One region of the Metabacillus sp. RB-C-LZQ-3-1 genome, then DNA from elsewhere that is predicted to be linked to it. Evidence: riboswitches for the same ligand, from Rfam matches in the RefSeq annotation. Region 1 holds a riboswitch; each other region holds the start of a gene.
The links. Region 1 has a riboswitch for S-adenosylmethionine ahead of AC4GZ8_RS16385 (sugar ABC transporter substrate-binding protein). Riboswitches for the same ligand answer to the same signal wherever they lie in the genome.
Positions count from the first base shown of each region.

Region 2: another riboswitch for S-adenosylmethionine. It lies ahead of metE (5-methyltetrahydropteroyltriglutamate--homocysteine S-methyltransferase); the one in region 1 lies ahead of AC4GZ8_RS16385 (sugar ABC transporter substrate-binding protein).
Region 3: another riboswitch for S-adenosylmethionine. It lies ahead of mtnW (2,3-diketo-5-methylthiopentyl-1-phosphate enolase); the one in region 1 lies ahead of AC4GZ8_RS16385 (sugar ABC transporter substrate-binding protein).
Region 4: another riboswitch for S-adenosylmethionine. It lies ahead of AC4GZ8_RS02115 (5-methyltetrahydropteroyltriglutamate--homocysteine S-methyltransferase); the one in region 1 lies ahead of AC4GZ8_RS16385 (sugar ABC transporter substrate-binding protein).

Region 1 is NZ_JBZFLI010000010.1:98,433-104,509, forward strand. Features, by position in the region: gene AC4GZ8_RS16375 (glutamine--tRNA ligase/YqeY domain fusion protein) at 31-1,710, opposite strand; gene AC4GZ8_RS16380 (hypothetical protein) at 2,310-2,435, shown strand; SAM riboswitch class I at 2,599-2,710, shown strand; gene AC4GZ8_RS16385 (sugar ABC transporter substrate-binding protein) at 2,845-3,972, shown strand; gene AC4GZ8_RS16390 (sugar ABC transporter ATP-binding protein) at 4,110-5,615, shown strand; gene AC4GZ8_RS16395 (ABC transporter permease) at 5,617-6,077, shown strand, end outside.
Region 2 is NZ_JBZFLI010000002.1:141,070-147,146, reverse strand. Features, by position in the region: gene metE (5-methyltetrahydropteroyltriglutamate--homocysteine S-methyltransferase) at 1-1,736, opposite strand, end outside; cobalamin riboswitch at 1,895-2,084, opposite strand; SAM riboswitch class I at 2,161-2,272, opposite strand; gene AC4GZ8_RS04090 (alpha-glucosidase/alpha-galactosidase) at 2,486-3,997, opposite strand; gene AC4GZ8_RS04085 (AraC family transcriptional regulator) at 4,175-5,074, opposite strand; gene AC4GZ8_RS04080 (NAD(P)-dependent alcohol dehydrogenase) at 5,115-6,077, opposite strand, start outside.
Region 3 is NZ_JBZFLI010000006.1:166,997-173,073, forward strand. Features, by position in the region: gene AC4GZ8_RS11865 (carbon-nitrogen family hydrolase) at 24-950, opposite strand; gene AC4GZ8_RS11870 (pyridoxal phosphate-dependent aminotransferase) at 914-2,089, shown strand; SAM riboswitch class I at 2,181-2,288, shown strand; gene mtnW (2,3-diketo-5-methylthiopentyl-1-phosphate enolase) at 2,524-3,765, shown strand; gene AC4GZ8_RS11880 (2-hydroxy-3-keto-5-methylthiopentenyl-1-phosphate phosphatase) at 3,762-4,424, shown strand; gene AC4GZ8_RS11885 (methylthioribulose 1-phosphate dehydratase) at 4,421-5,041, shown strand; gene AC4GZ8_RS11890 (1,2-dihydroxy-3-keto-5-methylthiopentene dioxygenase) at 5,083-5,625, shown strand; gene abc-f (ribosomal protection-like ABC-F family protein) at 5,794-6,077, opposite strand, start outside.
Region 4 is NZ_JBZFLI010000001.1:379,167-385,243, reverse strand. Features, by position in the region: gene AC4GZ8_RS02130 (efflux RND transporter permease subunit) at 1-100, opposite strand, end outside; gene AC4GZ8_RS02125 (TetR/AcrR family transcriptional regulator) at 290-877, shown strand; gene AC4GZ8_RS02120 (BH0509 family protein) at 1,170-1,316, shown strand; gene AC4GZ8_RS02115 (5-methyltetrahydropteroyltriglutamate--homocysteine S-methyltransferase) at 1,400-2,503, opposite strand; SAM riboswitch class I at 2,720-2,821, opposite strand; partial or broken gene AC4GZ8_RS02110 (helix-turn-helix domain-containing protein) at 2,953-3,312, shown strand; gene gnd (phosphogluconate dehydrogenase (NAD(+)-dependent, decarboxylating)) at 3,367-4,263, opposite strand; gene AC4GZ8_RS02100 (sulfite exporter TauE/SafE family protein) at 4,435-5,247, opposite strand; gene AC4GZ8_RS02095 (hypothetical protein) at 5,262-5,543, opposite strand; gene AC4GZ8_RS02090 (cupin domain-containing protein) at 5,699-6,077, opposite strand, start outside.

The DNA.
Region 1 (6,077 bases):
GTCTGATCAAGGCGCTTCCGCTTTTGTACTTTATTTTAACTTAAATGAACTTTTGAGCGATACAATTCGATTAAAAACGGCTTTTTCCTCTGTTGTATGCTTTGGATCAACATTAAAGTAACCGTGGCGGAAAAATTGGAATTTATCCTGTGGTTTAATATCTTTCATGTTCGGCTCTATAAACCCTTGTAAAATTTCAAGTGAGTTTTCGTTTACATAATCTAGGAATGTTTTTTCTTCAGAAGATTCTTCTTCATCCCCAGCTTCTTCATGCTCTTGTTTATCAAGAATGAGTGGCTCGTATAAGCGAAATTCTGCTGGAAGTGCATGTTTTGCATCAACCCAGTGGATGGTCCCTTTTACTTTACGGCCTGTAAAGCCTGTTCCACTTTTTGTTTCAGGGTCGTAGGTACAATGAATCTCAATGATATTGCCATTTTCATCTTTAATCACGTCTTCACATTTAATGAAATAAGCATGCTTTAAACGCACTTCATTTCCAGGGAACAGACGGAAGTATTTCTTAGGTGGATTTTCCATGAAGTCCTCTTGTTCAATATAAATTTCACGTGAGAATGGAATTTGACGTGTCCCCATTTCAGGAACTTCAGGGTTAATCTCTGCATCAAGCATTTCAACTTGATCTTCCGGATAGTTGGTAATGACCACTTTTAAAGGCTTCAAGATTCCCATTGTTCGAGGAGCTTGAAGTTTTAAATCTTCACGTACAAAATGTTCAAGCATCGCTTCATCAACAGTAGCAAAGCCTTTTGAAACACCTGTCTCCTTTACAAACTCACGAATCGCTTTTGGAGTATATCCTTTTCGACGTAGCCCGGAAATCGTAGGCATACGAGGGTCATCCCAGCCATCGACATAGTTTTCTTCAACCAGCTGTTTTAATTTACGCTTACTCATCACCGTGTTTGTGATACCTAAGCGCCCAAATTCAATTTGTTGTGGTTTATGTTCCATTTCACATTCTTCAATGACCCAGTTGTATAATGGACGTTGGTCTTCGAACTCTGTTGTACATAAAGAATGTGTAATTCCTTCGATGGCATCCTCTAATGGATGAGCAAAAGCATACATTGGGTAGATACACCATTTATCTCCGGTATTATGATGAGATGTATGTGAAACTCGGTAGATGACAGGGTCACGTAAATTAATGTTTGGTGATGACATATCAATTTTTGCACGAAGAACTTTTTCACCATTACCGAATTCACCATTGCGCATGCGCTCAAATAGGTCCAGGTTTTCCTCGATAGATCGATTACGGTATGGACTTTCCTTACCAGGCTCAGTCAAGGTACCGCGATATTCTCTCATTTCGTCTGCTGTTAAATCATCCACATAAGCCTTTCCCTTTTTAATAAGGAGAACAGCACGATTGTACATTTCTTCAAAATAATCGGAAGCAAAGAATAATCCGTCCCATTCGTAGCCAAGCCAAGCTACATCTTCTTTAATGGATTCAACGAACTCTGTATCTTCTTTTAATGGATTTGTATCATCAAATCGTAAATTTGTTTTTCCATTAAATTCATCTGCTAGACCAAAGTTAATCACAATGGATTTTGCATGACCAATATGGAGGTACCCATTTGGTTCCGGCGGGAATCGAGTGTACACGTAGTCTCGTTTTCCTGTCTCAAGATCCTCTTTAATAATGCTTTTAATAAAGTTTGAGGAATTGTGTTCCAAATCAGATCAAACCTTTCTTTTGTATGTAAGAATTAACTCTATCTTTCATTATACCAATAGATGATAAAAAGGTTAATTTACTTGGGCTATTTATTTGTAATAGTATATATATTTGCATCATGAAGCAATCTGTATACAAGAATTCTTAATAATTGGCTAGTTGTCACAGACTTTGTTGTTATGTAATAAGTATAGAGGTGGTTGATTCGCGCTACAGGATGCTCGCTTTCCGCGGGGCTGGTGGTGATTCTCCTCGACGCTTAGCGCCTGTGGGGTCTCACCTGTCCCTACTCCCTTGTCTTGCTCCGAAGCACAGGATCTTGCCAGCGCCTAACCCTCTAGTGTCTAGCCAATTTAGAATTGAAGGCAAAGAACGCCTTCTATTCTAAATCATCTTATGCTTGTCGGGGCTGATCAAGGCGCTTCCGCATTTCTAACAGAAGTCTCGCACCTTCCGCTCAAATCAACAAGTAGTTTTTTGTTTTTGAAATAGCTCCTAAACAACAGTATTTAGGAAAGGGGCCAATTAAAATGTAAAAGTTAGTGTATATCACTTTTAGTATAGTACAAAATAACACAGTCTGGCGGGAGGTGAGAGTATGCCAAATAGAAACGATAATAAATTCAGAAAAATTGAATCTGAAAGTCAGAAACAAGGTAAATCTCAAGAAGAATATGCAGCTGAGTTAGAGAACAACAAAATGAAAGCACAAAAGAGAAAATAATGATTAATAGGCAGGCATAGCTGCTTGCCTACATAAGCTTTAAGTGATTTTTTCTAAATATACAATCAATTAAGATAGTATAAATATTCAAAAAATAGTTGACATTCATTCTATACCAGATTAAAGTATATGTATTGTTATTTTACTTAATCGCATAAAACATCTCTTATCAAGAGTGGCAGAGGGACTGGCCCGATGATGCCCGGCAACCGTTCTATTTTCTAATAGAATTGGTGCTAATTCCTGCAAAGCTGTATGGCTTTGAAAGATAAGAGAGGAGACTCCTATTATTGTGGTGAAACCTCTCTGTCTTAAGAGAGGTTTTTTTGTTGTCCAGGCCCCAAAAAACAGAGAAATAGGGTGCTGGCATAAGTAAATCGCATTAAAAAAAGAGGGGAGCAATGAAACGATGAAAAAGAAACTTTTTAACACATTCTTTATTTTGACATTGATATTAACGGTGTTTATCTCAGGATGTTCGTCAAATAATAGTGGAACGAATGAATCTACGAAAGCAAAAGGAAATCCTGAAGTATCACTAGATAATGTACCAGAAAGATTTAAAGATGGTGAAGGTGCAAAAATTAAAGTGATCCGCAAAATTGGTGGAGATGATCATACAGCTCAATTTTTAGCAGGAGCGAAGGAAGAAGGGGAAGCTTTAGGTTTCCAAGTTGATGTGTTCACTGCTAATGGTGACACAGCGAAATTCCATGATGCTATCGCACAAGGACTTGAAGAGGATTATGATGGATTTATTATTTCTCATGGAGATGACGAAGCAACAATTAATGCGGTTCAAAAATTAGTTGATGCAGGGAAAAGTGTTGTAACGTTTGATTCAATTGATGGGTTATCACAAATCAATGGTGTAACACTAACATCTCAAGATGATGAAGCACTTGCAACATTAGCATTAGATCAATTAGTAAAGGATACAAATGGTGAAGCGAATATCGTATACCTTTGGGTTGACGGATTCCCGCCAATGGTAAGAAGAAATGCTGTTTATCAAGATGTTCTAGCAAAAAATCCGAAAATTAAAGAGGTAGAGCGCTTTGGAATTGCATCTGCAGATACATCTGTTCAAACTCAAAACGCTGTCGCTTCTATGCTTAACAAGCATCCAAAAGGTGAGATAGATGCTATTTTTGCAACATGGGATGCCTTTGCAATTGGTGCTGCACGTGCGATCAAAGAAGCTGGAAGAGATGAAATTAAAATTTACGGTATCGATGTTTCAAATGCAGATCTTCAAGAAATGCAAAATGAAGCGAGCTCATGGAAATACACAGCTGCTGTTGATCCGAAGCTGATCGGGGCAGTTGATTTGAGAATTCTAGCGAAAAAGCTTGCAGGTGAAAAAACACCTGATAGTTATAATCTTAAAGCTTCACTTATTTCACAAGACGCCTTACTTCAATCAAATGAGCCAATTAATATGGTGAATTTAGCTGAAACTGTGGAAGGTTGGGGTCAGTCAGATGCATTTGAAGAAGAATGGATGAAAACATTAAAAGAATATTATAAGAAGTAATATCCTTAGGTGGAGAGAATGGATGATGTAAGGGTTAAACCTTTAAAGTCCACCTCTCTCCTTTTTCCTCTATTAAACCTCCAATTTTATAATCCCAATAAAACGAAATATACGATCTATAGGAAGGAGGCATAACAATGAGCAAGTCAGTACTAAAAATGACAGACATTTCAATTGAATTTCCTGGTGTCAAAGCACTGGATTCTGTTAACTTTACGATGAAAAGCGGAACAACTCATGCACTAATCGGAGCAAATGGTGCGGGGAAATCAACCCTAATGAAGGTTTTATCAGGCGCTTACGATCATTACACAGGACAAATCTCGATAGATGAGAAAGAACTGTCTATCAAAAACCCTAAGGATGCACAAGCATATGGTATCCAAATTGTTCATCAGGAAGTGGATACAGCTCTTATCCCTTATCTAACAGTAGGGGAAAATATTATGCTTACCAAAACTGTAAGTGAAATGGGCAAGAGGCAATTGATTCGCTGGAAGCAAATACACCAACAAGCAACTGAGATTTTAACTAGCTTGAATATAAAGGTTTCATCTAAAAAACTAGTAAGTGAACTAACACTTGCCGAAAAGCAAATGGTGTTGATTGCTAGGACTGTTTCATCTAAATGTAAATTCCTTATCTTGGATGAACCAACAGCACCACTAAGTCATACTGAAACAAATGAGTTATTTAGAATTGTTCGGGAACTGAAGGAGAAAAATGTAGGGATTATCTTTATTTCTCACCGCCTTCCAGAAATTTTTGAGATTTGTGATGAGATTACGATTATGAGAAACGGACAAATTATTACACATGAGCTTATTCGTGAAACAACTCCTAATAAGGTAATAGAATCCATGCTTGGCAGAGAGTTAGAGGAGCAGTTTCCTGAAAAAGCATTTCATATTGGCGAATCGATTCTAGAGGTCAACAATCTTTGTGATGATGGAAAGCTAAAAGATGTTTCCTTACAAGTACAAACAGGTGAGATCATCGGAATCGCAGGTTTAGTAGGTGCAGGTAAAACAGAATTATGTAAAACCCTGTTTGGTGAAAAGAAGCTAAAATCAGGTGAAATAAAGCTGCATGGCAAACAATTAAAAATAACAAGTCCCTATCAAGCAGTTAAGCACGGGATTGCCTTAGTTCCTGAGGAAAGACGAAAAGAAGGAATCCTTGTAGAGGAGTCTGTTGTAACGAATTTAACGGCTGCAAATTTAGGAGCTTTCACAAGTCCGCTTAGCTTTGTTAAACGAAAGGCAGAAAAGAAACAAGCGGTTGAACTGATTAAAAGTCTAGGAATAAAAACACCATCTGAACAAACAAATGTAAAAAATTTATCAGGTGGAAATCAACAAAAAATAGCAATAGGAAAATGGCTTATTACAGACGCAGATGTTTATATTTTTGACGAACCTACAAAAGGCGTAGATGTAGGTGCAAAAAAGGACATTTTTGAACTTATTAGTGAGTTGGCTAGAAGAGGAAAGGCGATTATTTATGCTTCTTCAGAATTAGCAGAAATAATCGGAATTACGAATCGTTTATATGTTCTATACGACGGAAAGGTCGTAAAAGAAGTAAATACAGCTGGAACGAACGAAGAAGATCTATTATTTTACTCAACAGGAGGCAACTAAGATGGCAGAAATAAATCCTGTACAAACAAAAGAAGTGAAAAGATCATTTGATCTATTTCAGTTTTTATATAAATATGGAACAATCCTGACAATCTTTATTCTTGTCATTGTGTTTGCAACATCGAATCCATCTTTTATACAAGGCAATAATATCATCAATATTTTACGTTCAATATCAATTGTTACAATTATTGCCATTGGGATTACCATCTCCCTATCTGTCAATGGATTCGATCTATCTGTAGGGTCTGTTGCTTCACTGTCAAATGCAATTGTGATTTCAATGTTTGTATGGTTTTCACAAAACACACTTATTGCTATTTTTGCAGCAATTATTGCTTCTTTATTAGTCGGGGTATTGAATTCATTTATAATTGTTAAATTAAAAGTTCCTGATATGTTAATAACCTTAGCGACAATGTTTATTGTTCAAGGGATTGCCTTAACATATACCAAGGGTGC
Region 2 (6,077 bases), on a different contig from region 1:
ACATCATAGCGTGATATATCATCCCGGACAAATGACCAATTTAGAATCGTAATAGGTCCTGTTAACATTCCTTTAACGGGTTTTGATGTTAATGACTGGGCATAGACAGTTTCTTTAACAGTCATGGATTGCTTTAAATCTACATCACCGTAGATAAGCGGGGGTTTCACACATCGTGAGCCATATGATTGCACCCATCCAAATTTTGTAAATTGAAACCCAGCTAGCTTTTCACCAAAGTATTCCACCATATCTGTTCGTTCGAATTCTCCATGGACAAAAACATCTAAGTCCAGTTCTTCCTGAATTTCGATCCATTTTTTAATCTCTGCTTTAATGTATTCCTCATATTCCACATCGGTTAACTCACCTTTCCGCCACTTTAGACGATGGTTTCTTACTTCTTTTGTCTGCGGGAAGCTACCAATTGTTGTCGTTGGAAGGAGGGGTAATCGAAAAGTCTTTTTTTGAATCTCCTGACGAACAGAAAAATCAGCTTTCCGCTCCGCTTTATATAAATGAATATTTCTTGTAGCATCCTGAACTTCTGCGTTGTTTCGAAATGTTGATTTGTTTAATGCTTGAATAGCTGATGTGCTTGAGTCGATCTCTTTTTGTACAGTTTCAATTCCATGATTCATTCCTTTTGTCAGTAGAACAACTTCATTTATTTTTTCATCAGCAAAAGATAATGCATTTTTCAGAACTTTATCTAGTGTTTCTTCATTAGTTACTGTGACTGGAACATGTAACAAACTTGATGATGGTTGTAAGATTAAACGATCCCTTGAAACAAACTCCGATAATTCTGTAATGAGTGAAATCTTTTCTTCAAGATTGCATCTCCATATGTTACGTCCATTGATCACTCCTGCTGCTAACACCTTATCTGAAGGAAAACCATATTGGTTTATTGCAGAGAGATGATATCCTCCATCATGAACGAAATCTAGCCCAATCCCCTGAACTGGCAGAGAGCATACCTCTTTAAAATAATCAATTCGGTCAAAATATGTTTGCAAAATCACCTTTACATTTGGTGCTGCTTCATGTAACTGTTGATAGACTTCTTGGAATAGTTCAACTTCAACGTCCGTAATAGTTGTAGATAAAATCGGTTCATCGATTTGAACCCACCTTACACCTTCTGATTGTAATTGCTGTAAAATGTCAGCATAAATTGTGACAAATTTTTTGACCAATAAATGAAATTCAGACTTCTTATATCCTTTTGAAAGCTTTACAAAGGTAACAGGACCTAAGATTACTGGTTTTCCTTCTATTTCAAGCTTTTGTTTTGCTTCTTTATAATATTGGAGAGGACGGTTTTCAACAAGTTGAGGTTCGACATCATATAATTCCGGAACAATGTAATGATAATTTGTGTTAAACCATTTTGTCATTTCACAAGCAACCGCATCTTTATTCCCTCTTGCCATATCAAAATATGTCTCGATTGAAACAGGTCCGCCATGATAATCAAAACGCTTTGGTACTAGACCAAACATAACTGCTGTATCAAGTACATGATCATATAAACTAAAATCACCAACTGGAATTAGATCAATTCCTTGTTCTTTTTGCTTCTTAAGATGTTGAAGTCGGATCTCTTCCATTTGCTTTAAAAATTTGTCTTGATCAAGATTGCCTGCCCAATATTGTTCAAGCACTTTTTTCCATTCGCGTTTTTCCCCAATACGTGGATAGCCTAAGTTTGAACTTTTTATTTGTGTCATTATCTTCCTACACTCCTCTAATCTTTATTTTTTGTCCCAAACTAAAAAATCTCTCTTTTCAAATTAGAAAAGAGAGATTCATACGCATAGCTAACTAGAGTTGAGACATTCTGGCTTTCTCAACACGTATTCCTCACTCCTCCCTATACATCCGTAGGTACAAGCGCATATAACAGGCAGGTCTCCTGACTTAGGTTCATTGCTTCTTATCCCTTCCCATTCCATTTTGAAATAGTGGTAATTGATAAGTTGCTCCTCATTACAGTGGCGGGACCGTGCCGGATTTTCACCGGGCTTCCCTTTTAAGCTATGATCGAATCACACAGCACCTGATACATTTGATATGTAATTTTTAAGATGATGTTCTAAAAGCAAAAAAGACCTCTCTTTATCATAAATAGAGAGGTCTTCATCTTGAAATCCCCTCTTATCTGTCAAAGCAATAACTTTGCAGGAATTAGCACCTTTTCAACAAATTATCGTTGAATGGTTGCCGGGCTTCATCGGGCCAGTCCCTCCACCTCTCTGAATAAGAGTTTTTAGATAATTATTTATGTTTTGAATTTAATAGTCATCTTAGCATGAGAAATGAAAACTGTCAAAAAGAATTTTTAAAGTAGGGTGTTTTCGTAGGATAATGTGGCAAAGAAAGATGATAGATTACTAAATTTATTAAACAAAGAAATCTAAGAATTACAGTTGTTTAAATGCAAAAAACCTGCTAGATCATTGATCTAACAGGTGAACGATTATAATTCTCCTACCGAAGAGGGACGTACCTTTGCTTTATCTGCTGCACTCGCATTCTTGTTTGCATCTTCTCTATTTTCAGCCATTTCTTCTACCGTTTTTACTTTTAACCGAGCTGCTCCTGTATAATTCTTTGTAGGTATCCGAGGTTGAGTATTTAGACGTTTTTTTGCTTCCAAGATCGCTTTTGAATATTGAGGCAACCATTTTTCCTGCGCAACTAACATTTCATCAGTCATTTGCCATATTTCTTTCGGATTACATACTGCACCAACTAGCGGATCCATCATCATCGCTTGACGTAAAAGCAGATCATCTCCCTTAACAGCAGCTTCTACCGCTAAACGCTGGACGGAAATGCTTACATTACAAACAGCAGCACATCCAAGAGGAAGATCTCCTACATGCGGCATATTTATTCCGTTTCGATCGACATACCCTGGTGCTTCAATAATCGCATCATCAGGAAGGTTAGAAATAATTCCATTATTCACAACATTAAAATGCCCGCGATAAACTCTTCCTGTTTCAAGACCTTCGATAATATATGAACCATGCTCTTCACTTCGGTTTTCCTGTTTATATGTAAGTGCAGGCTCCTTCATCCAATTCGGAAAATCTGATTCAAACCAATTCCTTCCCTCTGTGCAGACACGTAAATATCCACCTGTTTCCCCGTTTATCCATGAACCTAAATCAATCCATTCATTTATCTCATCTGGGCGTTTACGATACCAAGGGACATATTCACTTAAGTGTCCATTAGATTCAGTAGAGTAATAGCCAAATCTCTTTAGCATGTCAATTCTCACTTTTTCTGTTTTACTAAACTCAGGATGTTGTTCAAAAGCCTCCAGTATCTGACCTGTTAGATCCTCTCCCTTATGTTTCACACTAATATACCAAGTCTGATGATTGATACCAGCGCAAATAATATCAATTTCCTCTTTTTTATATCCTAAAGCTTCTGCAATTTGCCGATGTCCTCCTTGAACTCCATGACAAAGTCCGATTGTCCGAACACCACCATATGTATTGCAGGCCCAGGTTATCATAGCCATTGGATTGGCATAATTTAATAATAGACAATCTTTCTCTGCTACTTCTCTAATATCCTTACAAATCTCTAACATCTCTGCAATGCCACGTTGACCATACATAATTCCACCGGCACACAATGTATCTCCAACACACTGATCAATTCCATACTTTAGAGGTATGTCGACATCTTGCCGAAATGCCTCGAGTCCTCCGATTCTTACTACTGAAAAGATATATCTAGATCCTCTTAATGCTTCCCTGCGATTTGTAGTTGAGTGAATATTAATTTCCAATCCATTTTCATCAATATCTCTTTGACATAACTCTGTAACCATTTTAAGATTTGAGGCATTAATATCTGTAAATGATACTTCAATTTCTTGAAACTCAGGAACAGTTAACAAATCCCTTAAAAGTCCTCTAGTAAAACCAATACTTCCTGCCCCGATAAAAGAAATTTTAAATGACATGTATGATTACTCCCCCTTGCATCATTCTTAAAATCATTTTATCAACAGTTAATTGATTACGTTTGCAAGATTATAACTTTCTTCTAAAATTAGGTGTCAAAAATCCTAACTTATTTAAAAATCACCACCTGAACTAATCAAATAAAAAACAGGACAATTTATCAGATTATCCTGTTTTTAGCCATTAAATTTTTCTATCGATTTTTTCACTAATTTTCTGTATCCATTAGGAGTTTGGCCAGTGTATTTTTTAAATAACATACTAAAATATTGACGACTATTAACACCAATATATTGTGATATCTCGATCACTGGTATCTCTGTTTCTTTTAATAGCATTTTAGCTTTTTGGATTCTTAACTTAGTTAAATAATCCATAATGGTACAATTCATTTGCTGTTTAAATATACGATGTAGATATCCTGAATGTAAGCTAACCGCTAGGGCCACATCTTTCACTTGAATATCCCGATCATAATTTTGATGAAGATAATCAACTGCTTTTTTCACATATATATTAAATTGCAGATGTTGTTTGGACCGATCAGTTTCATCCTTTTGAACAATCATTCTAGCAAGTTGTATTAAAAGCTGGCAAAATAATAAATACATCATAGGTTCTTGAGAGGATTCTCTTTTATCAAGTTCTAAAACTAAATTTTTTAAAGAATGATAAATCTCATTTGGATCTTTAACCACCACATATGGCCGCTTTAATCGTAAGAATCGATCTAAGATAACGGAGTGTTCCGTTAACTCCTTAATCGATGGAAAGCTTCCGTTTTTCGGAACAAAAGTAAACTCGATGTTCAACATCCGACAGGGACTACCTTTCTCAACAAGCAAACGATGTGGAACGTTTGAATCTAATAAGATTACGTCTCCCTTTTTCATTTGAATCATTTCATGTTCCGCTTCTACAACACATTGACCACTAATCACATACATGATTTCTACTTCATTATGAGTATGAAAATCCATGTAATGACTTTCCCATTGCTTAAAATAATATGCATTTACTGTTGGATGATAGTGATTTGTGAGTAGTTCATGCTTATAAAGACTATAGCTGCTCATCAGTCCTCCAGATTCATTCAGAACTTATTTCTTAAAAATATTATTCCTCTAACAAACCATTTGGATATACGATTACTTTTAGACTTTCCTTTTTATTTAATCTAGCTCTCTCCATCGCCTCTTTTGTTTGGTCAAGAGTGTATCGATCCGTAATTAAGCTATTTAAATTGTAATTTTGAGTAGCTAAAAACTCTATCCCTTGAGCATACGTATTTGAATATCTAAATATTCCAAAAATATCCAACTCATAGTCAGCAATAAGTGGTACATTAAGAGCAATTTCATCTTGTGGAGGTAATCCAACAATTGCCAGCTTTCCACCTCTTTTTAGAGATTTTAGAGCTGATTGCAATGCCTTTGGATTTCCTGCTGTCTCAAACGCAACATCGACACCTTTTCCACCTGTAATGATCGCAATTTCTTCGTTTGGATCTTGCTCTAATACATTAATTACATATGTAGCACCTAGTTTTTTTGCAGCATCCAAACGATTTTTCTCTAAATCTGTTACGATAATTTTTGATGCTCCAAATGCTTTAACAGCAGCTATGGCAGTTAGTCCGACAGGTCCCATTCCCATAATGGCTACCGTTGATCCAGGTTGGAGTTTTGACCTTTTGGCTGCATGGATTCCTACAGAGAAAGGCTCAACAAGTGATGCTTCCTCAAATGATAACTCATCTGGAATTGGAAATAAGAAATCCTCTCGGTGTTTAATATATTGGACAAAAGCACCATCTACTGGAGGCGTTGCTAAAAATTGAACATCAGGACATAGATTATATCTTCCTACTTTACAATATTCACATTGTCCACATGTAATCCCTGGTTCAATTGCAACACGGTCTCCAATTTTCAATTTGGAAACCTGTTCGCCCACTTGTACAACAATTCCAGCACATTCATGCCCTAAGATAATTGGTTTTTCAACAACATATCTCCCAATTTTTCCATGTTCATAATAATGGATATCAGACCCGCAAACCCCAACAGCCATCACCTT
Region 3 (6,077 bases), on a different contig from region 1:
AAGCTAAGCGCCTTCGCCATTTTCTAATAATATTCAGGAAGACGATCATCAAAGATTGGAATTTGACTGCGAACTTGCTTAACTAACTCAATATCCAATTCAGTTGATATCATGCCTGGATTTTCATCTGCCTCAGCTAGGATATTTCCCCAAGGGTCAATGATAATGGAATGTCCCGCAAATTCATTATTAGGATCAGTGCCTGCTCTATTGCATGCCACAACATAGCATTGGTTTTCTATCGCTCTTGAGAGTAGAAGTGTTTTCCAATGATGTAGACGGGGCATTGGCCATTCTGCTACAACAAATAACACTTCTGCACCTTGGGTTGTATGAGTACGAATCCACTCTGGGAAACGAATATCATAGCAAATAACACCCGCACTTTTTATTCCGCCAAGTTCAAATAGTCCTTTTTCACTTCCTGCTGTTAAGTAATGATGCTCGTCCATCAGTTTGAATAAATGAAGTTTGCTATATTCGTGGATAACTTGACCAGTATTGTCGACAATAAACATTGTATTTGTGACGTGACCTTCATTTTTTTTAGCAATGGAACCGCCAACGATGTGAACAGAATATTTTTGTGCAAGGCCGCTTAAAAACATTTTTGTTTTCTCACCATTTTGATCAGAAATTTCATCTAATCGTGTCAGATCATATCCTGTTGTCCATAGTTCTGGCAGAACGATCGTCGTTGATTTTTCCCGGTTTACAGCTAAGGCAATCTTCTCTTCAACTTGTTGGTAATTTAAGTCCGGATCACCGAATTTGATATCTAATTGAATACACGTAATGATAGGTTTCATTTGGTTCACACCTTCATTTTTAAAATTTTTTACTTTACAAGTTGTTACTAACAATATATGATTTGTGACTAGAATTTCAAGAATTTTTTGAGAAGGTGTCGAAAATGAAAATATTTGAACAATCGGAATTATTAAATACATTACCGAAGCAGTTTTTTGCGAGCCTTGTTGCAAAAGTGAATAACATAATTGAGCAAGGTCACGATGTCATTAATTTAGGTCAAGGGAATCCCGATCAGCCAACACCGGGACATATTGTTGAAGCAATGGAAAAAGCAGTAAAAAATCCAAACTATCATAAATATTCACCGTTTCGTGGCCAATCATTTTTGAAGGAAGCGGTCGCTACATTTTATAAAAGAGAATATGGAGTTAATATTGACCCACAGTCAGAAGTAGCCATTCTCTTTGGAGGAAAAGCAGGTCTAGTAGAAGTTCCGCAATGTTTGTTGAATCCAGGAGATGTTGTGCTTGTACCAGATCCTGGTTATCCTGATTATTGGTCTGGAGTGGAATTAGCTCGTGCAAAAATGGAACTCATGCCATTATTAGAGGAAAATCAATTTTTACCAGATTACGGAAGCCTGCAAAAAGAAGTGATCGATAAAGCGAAATTGATGTTTATTAATTATCCGAATAATCCTACTGGGGCAACGGCAACCGAAGAGTTTTTTGAAGAGACTGTTCAGTTTGCAGAAAAACACGATATTTGTGTTGTTCATGATTTCGCGTATGGCGCGATTGGATTTGACGGAAAAAGGCCGGTGAGCTTCTTGGAGACGAATGGAGCAAAAGATGTCGGAATTGAAATTTACACATTTTCAAAAACCTATAATATGGCAGGTTGGAGAATTGGGTTTGCTGTCGGTAATCCGTCTGTAATAGAGGCACTTAATTTGTTACAGGATCATATGTATGTGAGTGTATTTAGCGCAATCCAAGAAGCAGCTGCACATGCACTTTTAAGCCCGCAAACATGCGTTAAGGAACTAAATGCTATGTACGAGTCTAGACGAAATGCACTTATATCTGCTTGTCATGAAATTGGGTGGAAAGTAACTGCACCAGCCGGATCATTTTTCGCATGGCTCCCAGTCCCAAGTCAATTTGAATCTTCACAGGCTTTTTCAGATTATTTGCTTGAGAATGCTCATGTTGTCGTAGCTCCTGGTGTTGGGTTTGGAGAATTTGGTGAAGGGTATGTTAGGGTTGGATTATTAACAACAGAAGTAAGACTTAAAGAAGCAGTTGAAAGAATAAAACGATTAAACATTTTCTAATTTACCATGTATCTTACTTTATTCTTTTAGCCTTGACATGCTATATGTGATCTGTCATAATTCTTATTAATTTCAAAAAATGAACGTTTCGTTCTTATCAAGAGCAGGTGGAGGGACTAGCCCTATGAAGCCCGGCAACCGACTTGACATCCTGTTAAGCACGGTGCTAATTCTTGCAGCATATGCTGATAGATAAGGGAGATTGCTTATTACTTATGTGCGTAAAAAAGCCCCTTTGATCTATTCAAAGGGGCTTTTTTTTCGCTTTAGTTAAACATGATCTTAAATTAAGAGAGAAGGCTCGATGTTGAAACGAAATGTTCAAGATTGACTAAAGGAATCAAATGCATTAGCAAATAAATGATGTTAAAATTAGTATGATAAATAGAAAGATTCAGAAAATGTCATATGTATTGAGAAAGTAGGGTTATTTAGTGAGTGAAGTTATTGCTACATATCTTGTACACGATGCAAAAGGTGATTTACACAAAAAAGCTGAGGGTATTGCATTAGGTCTAACAGTTGGCTCTTGGACAGAACTCCCTTTACTTGAACAAGAGCAATTAAAAGCACATAAAGGTCGTGTATTAGAAGTCAGTCAACTAGAAAGCTGTGAGAAAACAAACCGATATCTTGGAAAGCCTGTTACAAGAGGGGAAATCAAGATTGCTTATCCAAGCTTAAATTATAGCCACGATCTGCCAGCAATCTTAACGACTGTTTTCGGTAAATTATCTCTTGATGGTGAGGTAAAGCTGCTTGATTTAGAGTTTTCGGATGAGATGAAAAAAACTTTTCCGGGACCCAAATTCGGTGTAGCAGGTATCCGTGAATTAGTTGGAGTCAACGATCGACCACTCTTAATGAGTATTTTTAAGGGTGTCATCGGGAGAGATATTTCGTATTTAAAGGACCAATTAAAGCAGCAGATTTTAGGTGGAGTAGATTTAGTAAAAGACGATGAGATTCTTTTTGATAATCCTTTAACACCTTTTGAAAACCGCATTTTAGTTGGTAAAGAAGTATTGAGGCAAGTATTTGAAGAAACAGGTCATAAAGCGTTATATGCGGTTAACTTAACAGGGAAAACCTTTGACTTAAAAGAAAAAGCGAAAAGAGCAACTGAGCTCGGAGCCAGTGTATTGCTATTTAATGTATTTGCATATGGTTTAGACGTGATGCAAAGCTTAGTGGAAGATCCAGAGATAGCTGTCCCAATAATGGCGCATCCAGCAGTTAGTGGTGCATCAACAGCATCAAGCTTATACGGATTCTCAAACTCATTGTTATTAGGGAAGCTAGTTCGTATGTCTGGTGCTGATTTCTCTTTATTCCCATCACCATATGGAAGTGTTGCATTAGATCGAAATGTAGCACTTGGGATTGCCGAAAACTGCTTAAATGAAGATGGATTTAAGCAAGCATTCCCGGTTCCATCTGCTGGTATTCATCCAGGATTAGTTCCAATATTAGTAAATGATTTTGGGGTGAATTCAGTCATTAATGCTGGTGGCGGAGTTCATGGTCATCCAAATGGAGCAATTGGGGGAGGACAAGCATTCCGTGCTGCTATTGATGCCACTCTTTCCGGTATCACACTAAAAGAAGCAGCTGAAAAGAGTGAAGATCTTAAGCTTGCCATTGATTTATGGGGTGCCAAAGAGGTGAGCAAATGAGTGACAAAGTAATTATTTGTGACTTCGACGGAACAATTACCGAGACAGATAATATTATTGCGATCATGAAAGAGTTTGCACCACCAGAATGGGATGCTCTTAAAAATGGAGTTCTCTCACAGGAGATCTCCATTAAAGAAGGAGTTGGGAAGATGTTTCAATTACTTCCCTCTTCATCAAAAACACAAATTGTGGAGTTTATCCTTCAGCATGCTGAGATTCGTCCAGGTTTTCAAGATTTTGTGCGATACGCAAAGGAAAACAATATCCCGCTTTATATTGTTAGTGGGGGAATTGACTTTTTTGTATATCCTCTACTTCAAGGTCTGGTTAATGAAGACCAGATTTACTGTAATGTGGCTAATTTCTCAAATGAGCAAATCAAGATTGAATGGCCAAACAGTTGTGACGAACAATGCACGAATGAATGTGGATGCTGTAAGCCGTCACTCATTCGACAGCTTACAAATACGAATCAAAAGAAAATTGTTATTGGAGATTCAATTACAGATTTACAGGCCGCCAAATTAGCTGATTTTGTGATTGCTAGAGATCTGTTATTAGAAAAATGCAAAGAGTTACAGTTGCCACATCAGTCGTTTACAACATTTTTTGATGTAATGGACATTCTTGATCATCTAGAGGAGGTAAGTGTGTGAGTTTACTAGAGCAACGATGGGGAGAATTAGCAGACATTAAGAGAGTGCTGGCAAAGAGAGAGTGGTTCCCAGGGACAAGTGGTAACTTGGCGATCAAAGTGGAGGATGATCCTATTTCATTTCTTGTAACGGCAAGTGGAAAGGATAAAACAAAAGAGACAAATGAAGACTTTTTACTAGTCAATGGAAAGGGACTGCCTGTTAATAACACACATTTAAAGCCATCAGCAGAAACTCTTTTACATGTTGAAATCTTTAATAAAACCAATGCCGGGTGCAGTCTTCATGTTCATACCGTTGATAACAATGTGATTTCAGAACTTTATGGAGATCAAGGAAAGATAACATTTAAAGGTCAAGAAATTATTAAAGCCTACGGATTGTGGGATGAAGATGCTGAGTTTACAATTCCGATTATTTACAATCATGCCCATATCCCTACACTAGCAAGTGATTTTAGTGAATTTGTTAAAGCGGATGCAGGAGCAGTCCTCATTCGTAATCACGGAATTACTGTATGGGGAAGAGATGCTTTGGAGGCAAAGAAATATTTAGAGGCTAGCGAATTCTTATTTTCTTATCATTTGAAACTAATGACATTGAAGGCATATCGCTAGATAGAAATTCAAAAATCAAATATAAATTGGAGGAGAAAATAATGGCAGTCATTAAAGTTAGAAACACAAATGAAGTAATTGAAGGTCAAGAGCAGGTTTCATCATTCTTAGAGAAACAAGGTGTACTTTATGAACACTGGGATATGAGCAAGCTCCCATCACATTTAGTTGAAAAGTTTGTTCTTAGTGATGAGGAAAAATCTGAAATTCTAACAACCTACAAAGCTGAAATTGAAGATTTAGCAGAAAGAAGAGGCTATAAAACATGGGATATCGTTGCTTTATCTGATGCAACTCCTAATCTTGAAGAGCTTTTAAAGAAGTTTGAAAATGTTCATACACATACTGAAGATGAAGTTCGTGCGATTACAGCAGGACATGGGATTTTCATTATTAAAGGTGATGATCAAACTGGATACTTTGATGTAGAATTAGAAGCTGGCGATGTTATTTCTGTACCAGAAGGCAATCCACATTTCTTTACATTAATGGAAGACCGCCAAGTTGTGGCTGTACGCTTGTTTATTGAAACAGAAGGATGGGTGGCTCATCCATATCAAGAGGAACAAGAATTAACGAAATAATAATAAAGGGAAACTTCCATCAGTGGGGGTTCTTCATCCCCACTGACAGTTAGTTGAACCAATCGGACTTTTATAACGGGCAGTTATCCCCCACCTACCTTCTTATCAACTCAGAAGCTTGAAATGGGATTTTACTGCCGCAAAGAGTGGGATAAAAAAGCGGAGAAATTAGATCTCCGCTTTATTTAATAATTCTCGTTTTTTCTTTGTTAAGCTTTTGAAAGCTTGATCAAGTACATGATATTTCTCAGAATTAGGAGTTAATAAACTAATTTCACCCAATATGGCAGATATTTCTGTGTTCACACGTAATAATTCCTCTTCCATTTCTTGTGTAGTTGAAGAGGTGGATTCTTGAGCTGTTCTACGTTTTTCTTCATACTCTTCAATAGACATTTCTACCCGCTTAATTTTTTGATCTTCGAATACAAGAAGCTTATCACAAACATGCT
Region 4 (6,077 bases), on a different contig from region 1:
TCGCGATTGTTGACTGAGCATCCTCTGGCAAGTAATCTGTCATATCATAGTTTACCGATACAGTTAATGTTGCTAGAGAGCAGATGATACTAAGGATCATGAAAGTGATAACAACTGCTTTTTTGTGTTTAATAATATGTGTTGTGATATTTATAAATTTCCACCCTCTCTTGCTATATTTTCTTGTTCACTCTATCATTATATTGACACGGTGTTGGCTATTCAACAATCAGTTTAGATACATCCGTTATTTGAACAACACATTCATGAAAAGTGTTGGAAATCGCAAATGAAAAAGGTGATGACTATGTCTGCTTCAAAGCTAGATCGTCGTAAAAAATATACGCAAATGGTCTTAAAGGATAGTCTTATGAAGCATCTAAAGGAAAAGCAGATTTCTACCATTACAGTTAAGGAGATTTGTGAACAAGCTGATATTAATCGATCTACGTTTTATTCCCATTACACCGATCAATTTGATCTTCTTGACAAAATCGAAAACGAAATTATTAACGATATGACCGGCTATCTAAGCCAATGTAACTTTGAAAAAGATGAAGATGATCGCCAGATGATCGAAAAGTTGTTAGAATACTTCGCTTCTAAGCATGAAGTATGCCAAACTCTCCTCAACGAAAATATAGACACGACATTTCAAAAGAAAGTAATGATTTTTGCCCAGGATTTCTTTATGAAAAACTTTAAAACTGATAAACATATGAGTGACGATCTCTCTGAGTATTTAAGCACATTCATTATAAGCGGGAGCATTTATGCAACCAAGACATGGCTTAACAATGGAATGGATAAATCACCAAAGGAAATGGCTGAAATCATTAATGATCTTATTAAATATGGACTTTATGGGATGAAATGATTGTTTTATTAATTGGAGAGAATTTATCAAAATTCGCCTTGGTAAAAAGCCAAAGGCGATTTTTTATATGACCATAAAATCGCCATTATTTTTTACCGAAAGACAAGTTTTTTTAATATATCCACAGTTGTCTTTAACGATAAATAACAATTCTATATTAGTTTTCGAAAAATCATATCAAATTGATATTTGTTTTATCTCAATTTGAGATATATAATAAAATCAAGAAGTTAAAGAAAGCGTTTACAACAATAGATTTATTCTTGGTTTTCATACATAAGGAGGATTTAAAATGAGCAAAGTAGCCAGAGATTCAAAAGTGAAAAATTTATTAGACAAACAAAAATTCAGTGAAAAACAAATTTCAGAAATGTCAGATGCACAAATTGAATATTATCACTGGCTCTATTTTGAAGATTCTGTTTATGATTATATGTAAGTTCTAAATAGCTTTTAATATTACTATAAAATTGAATCATAATAAAGAAAGCGAACATCGAGTGGTGATGTTCGCTTTCTTTATTATCCCCAAATCTCTTTGGAAATATCTACGATATACTTTAACTTTTCCCATTGCTCTTCTTCTGTTAGGATATTTCCATGATGAGTAGAAGCAAAGCCACATTGTGGACTAATACATAATTGCTCTAATGGTACATATTTTGTTGCTTCTTCTACACGAGCTTTAATGTTTTCTTTATCCTCTAACTTACCATATTTCGATGTGAAAACACCAAGAACGACTTGAGGTCCTCCATTTGGGATGTGTTCTAAAGGCTTGAAATCTCCTGAACGATCATCATCATATTCTAAGAAAAATCCGTTTACCTTTTCCTTGGCAAATAATGTTGGAGCGATTTTAGCGTAGCTGCCTTCAAATGCCCAGGTTGAACGGTAATTACCACGGCAAAGATGAGTTGTGATAACGAGATCTTCTGGTTTATCTTCTAAAACTCCATTTACAACACGTAATGCTAAATCAATTAATTCTTCACGTGAATAGCCGCTATCATTGAATGGAATTTCAGGTGCATTCAGACCAGCAATGTACACATCGTCTAACTGTAAGTAACGACAGCCGGCATCATAAAATGCTTTAATTGCATCACGGTATGTTTGAATGACATCATTTGTGTAATCTTCAATGTCTGGATAAATGTCCAGATTACGGATACCGGCATTAAATAACTGATTTGGACTAGGAATTGTTTGTTTTGCAACTGCACGGTCCCCTACGATTTCTTTAAATTCAATAAACTCCTTAATATGTGGATGATCCGGGTTAAATGAAATTTTCCCAATAACACGAACATCGTATCTTTCCGTTTCTTCACCATTAAATTTAAATCCATGGCTTGGCACATAGCCCTCGACACCATATAGATGCTCTAAAAAGTCTGTATGCCAAAATCTGCGTCGAAACTCACCATCCGTAACTGCTTTTAATCCTACTTCGATTTGCTTGTCTACTACTTTTTTGATTTCCTCTGTTTCAATATCGTGTAATTGTTGAGCAGAAAGAATCCCCTCATGAAATTCCTTTCTTGCCCTATGAATTCTCTCTGGACGTAATAAACTTCCTACATGGTCTGCTCTAAATGGAGCTTTTACTAATGTTTTTGTCATAATAAATCTCTCTCCCTTAAAATATAGTTGAAATTAATACCTACAGCATAACCTTCTTATGTATATCGTTAACCTATCCATCTATGTAAACTAGGAAAAAAAGATAGATTAACACCCTATCGATTTAACTGTAGAGAATAACATCCCTCAAAAAAAATCAAAAACCCCTCTTCTAAAATAAGAAGAGGGGATCACCAACAACAATATACCTATCTCTTCTTATCTCTAGCAAAATGCTACTGGAATTGGCACAGTACCTTATAAAAGTCCGCTGCCGAGGCTTCAAAGGGCCAGTCCCTCCACCTCTCTTGATAAGAAATTATCAAACTATTAAGTTAATATAATCACTATACACCTTATAAAAGTAAATTGTCAAACATTTGAGGTTAATTTTTCCATACTAATATTTTTCCGTCCAACCACTTTTATAAATCATCAACCATTTATTAGGAAGCGAAACCTCTCGTATCAGAGACATTATTAACCATATCATGAATAACTTTGACCGCTCTCTTCGAATTGAGGAACTTGCCGAATTAGCAAATATGAGTGTTTCTTCGTTACATAGGCACTTTAAAGAGATCACTGCTATGAGACCGATTCAATTCCAATAGCAACTAAGACTACAGGAAGCAAGACGCCTATTATTATCCGAGTCAAAAGATGCTGCTGATGTCGCATTTCGAGTAGGTTACGAAAGTCCATCACAGTTCAGCCGTGAATATTCCCGTATGTTCGGCCTCCCGCCAAGAGAAGATATAAAACGTATAAGGGAGAAGTATGACCATAGGGTAAATGCAAAGTATTAAAAAAAGGTATACCATTACGTTGGTATACCGGGATTTGAATGTTTCTCATTTTTATTACTTCTTTTTTTCCACTGCATGTCCGCCAAACTCATTCCTTAATGCTGCAACCACCTTACCAGTAAACGTATCTGCTTCCAGAGAGCGATATCTCATCATTAATGATAGTGCAATAACAGGTGTTGCTGTTTGAAGATCGAGGGCCTCCTCTACAGTCCATTTTCCTTCACCGGAAGAGTGCATAACCCCTTTTATTTCATCTAATTTAGCATCTTTCGAGAATGCATTTTCGGTTAGTTCCATTAACCATGATCGAATGACAGAGCCATTACTCCATACTCTTGCGACTTTCTCATAGTCATAATCAAATTGACTTTTTTCAAGGACCTCGAATCCTTCCCCAATCGCTGCCATCATACCGTATTCAATACCATTGTGAACCATTTTTAAGAAATGGCCGCTACCTGATTTTCCTGTATATAAATATCCTTTTTCAACTGCGGTGTCACGGAAGATTGGTTCAACAATTTCCCAGGCATCCTTGTCCCCGCCGATCATATAGTTTGCTCCATTTCGAGCGCCTTCCATTCCGCCTGACGTCCCACAATCCAGGTAGCTAACACCTACTTCTTTAAACTCATCATATCGACGCATTGACTCTTTATAATGGGAATTTCCCGCTTCAATGACGATATCCCCGCTTGAGAGCAGTGGTTTCAAGTCATTAATAACCTGATCAACAACATTATGTGGGACCATGAACCATACAATTCTAGGGCTATCAAGTGATTGTACTAGTTCTTCTAAATTAGATGTACCTTGAGCTCCATATTGTTTAATCTCATCAACGGCTTGTTCATTAATATCAAACGCAACAACTTCATGGCCGTGGTCAATTAAATTTTTACTAATATTTAAACCCATCTTACCTAAACCGATTAAACCTACCTTCACTTTTTTCCCTCCTACTAAAGCTTTAACTGAGGTTTTTCATTTTCATATGTAAATTATTATTTTATAGTCTGTCCGTTCTTAATAGTATTTATCTATTTTTGTGATGTTTTGTATTGATATTAAAAAATCCTTTAAGGATAAGCCCTAAAGGAATTTAAAAACTTACAATATTTATACCCCTTGAAAAATCAACCGGATCCCTACCACAACTAAAATCAATCTTAAGATCAAAATAATTGTTCCATCTTTGAGTCGACGATTGACATAAGCCCCAAGCTTAGCACCAATCCAAGCTCCTGGTGCCAATCCCAATACCCATGGCCACTCGACATTACCAAGTTGAATATGTGCAATCGAACCAATAATCGATGATAAAAACACCATAAACATTGAAGTAGCTACTGCAACTGAAGCTGGGAATCGGAAAAATAGCAGCATTGCTGGTACCATAAGGGAACCTCCTCCTATTCCAAATAAACCAGACAATATCCCAACAAAAAAAGCGATCACAACCGCTAAAATAGGGTGAAAATATAATGCATGATGGACATCATGTTCATCTTCAAAATTTTGTACAGAACCTAGTTGCTTTGATTTAGGCTCCAAATATTTTTGAATACTTAACAGAATAGAAATGAGGATGATAAATAGACCAAAGCATATGTAAAAAAGATTCAGTTCGATTGCTTTATTTACAAGAGCTCCTACATAAGCTCCAGGCCCACTGCCAATAAAAAAGATCAACCCTGCTTTAAAATAGACCGCTTTTTGCCTCATGTACGCAATTGTTGAAGAAAGACCTGTCACAATTAAAATGATAATGGAAGTTCCAACCGCAAACTGTGGTGTTATTGGAGGTAAAAGGCTTGTATAATTTCCGATATATAATAAAGCCGGAACAATGATAATTCCGCCGCCAAGTCCCACAAGGCTTCCAAGCATTCCTCCTAACAAACCAATAATACATAATAATAGCCACAGCATATGTAATCTCCTTTTTATGATTTCGTCTTTTTCCCTACGATATAACCCATATAAAAAATAAACAGTGTATACCCGATGATCAGTAAAATCGATGTTGGGATTGATTGGACAAAATGAATAAGTTCCATATATATTTTCATTATTTGTGGAAGCAATTGATCAATTGTCGATAAATAGTAAATATGGACAATGAGCAAACCAATGATGATAAAAGAGGCGGGCCGAAGAATTTGGATGAAGGTTATTTCTTTTTTACGTTTTTTATTTTTAGTTGCCTTATTTCTAACGACAGACACGATCCTGCACCTCTTTCTATCTTTCTATTGACTTTAGTATGAAGGAATTGTTATAGCTATGGCAAGATAAAAAACACTAATCCTTTTTACAAAAAGACACTAAAAAGAAAAAAGCGGTTCTTTATAAGAAGAAACGCAAGTGAGCACACTTTCTTTTATTCACAAAAACGATTATCAAATATCTGTCTGTTGTTTTCTTCGGCTAATGCCTCTTCTTTGGTAGCATGAACAGTACCAAATGGATGGTTAGGCGGAGCATAGATAGAGTAAAGTTTTAACGGAGAATTACCTGTATTTGTGAGATTATGCCATGTACCTGCAGGAATCATAATGGCCGAATCCTCATATACATTTCGTTTATAGTTTAAATTGTTTTTGCTTTTCCCCATCTGAACAAATCCCTGCCCTTGTTCAATACGTAAGAATTGGTCAACATTCGGATGGATTTCTAATCCAATATCCTCGCCAACATTGAGACTCATCAACGTAACCTGCAAATGTTTTCCTGTCCATAACGCTGTACGAAATGTATTA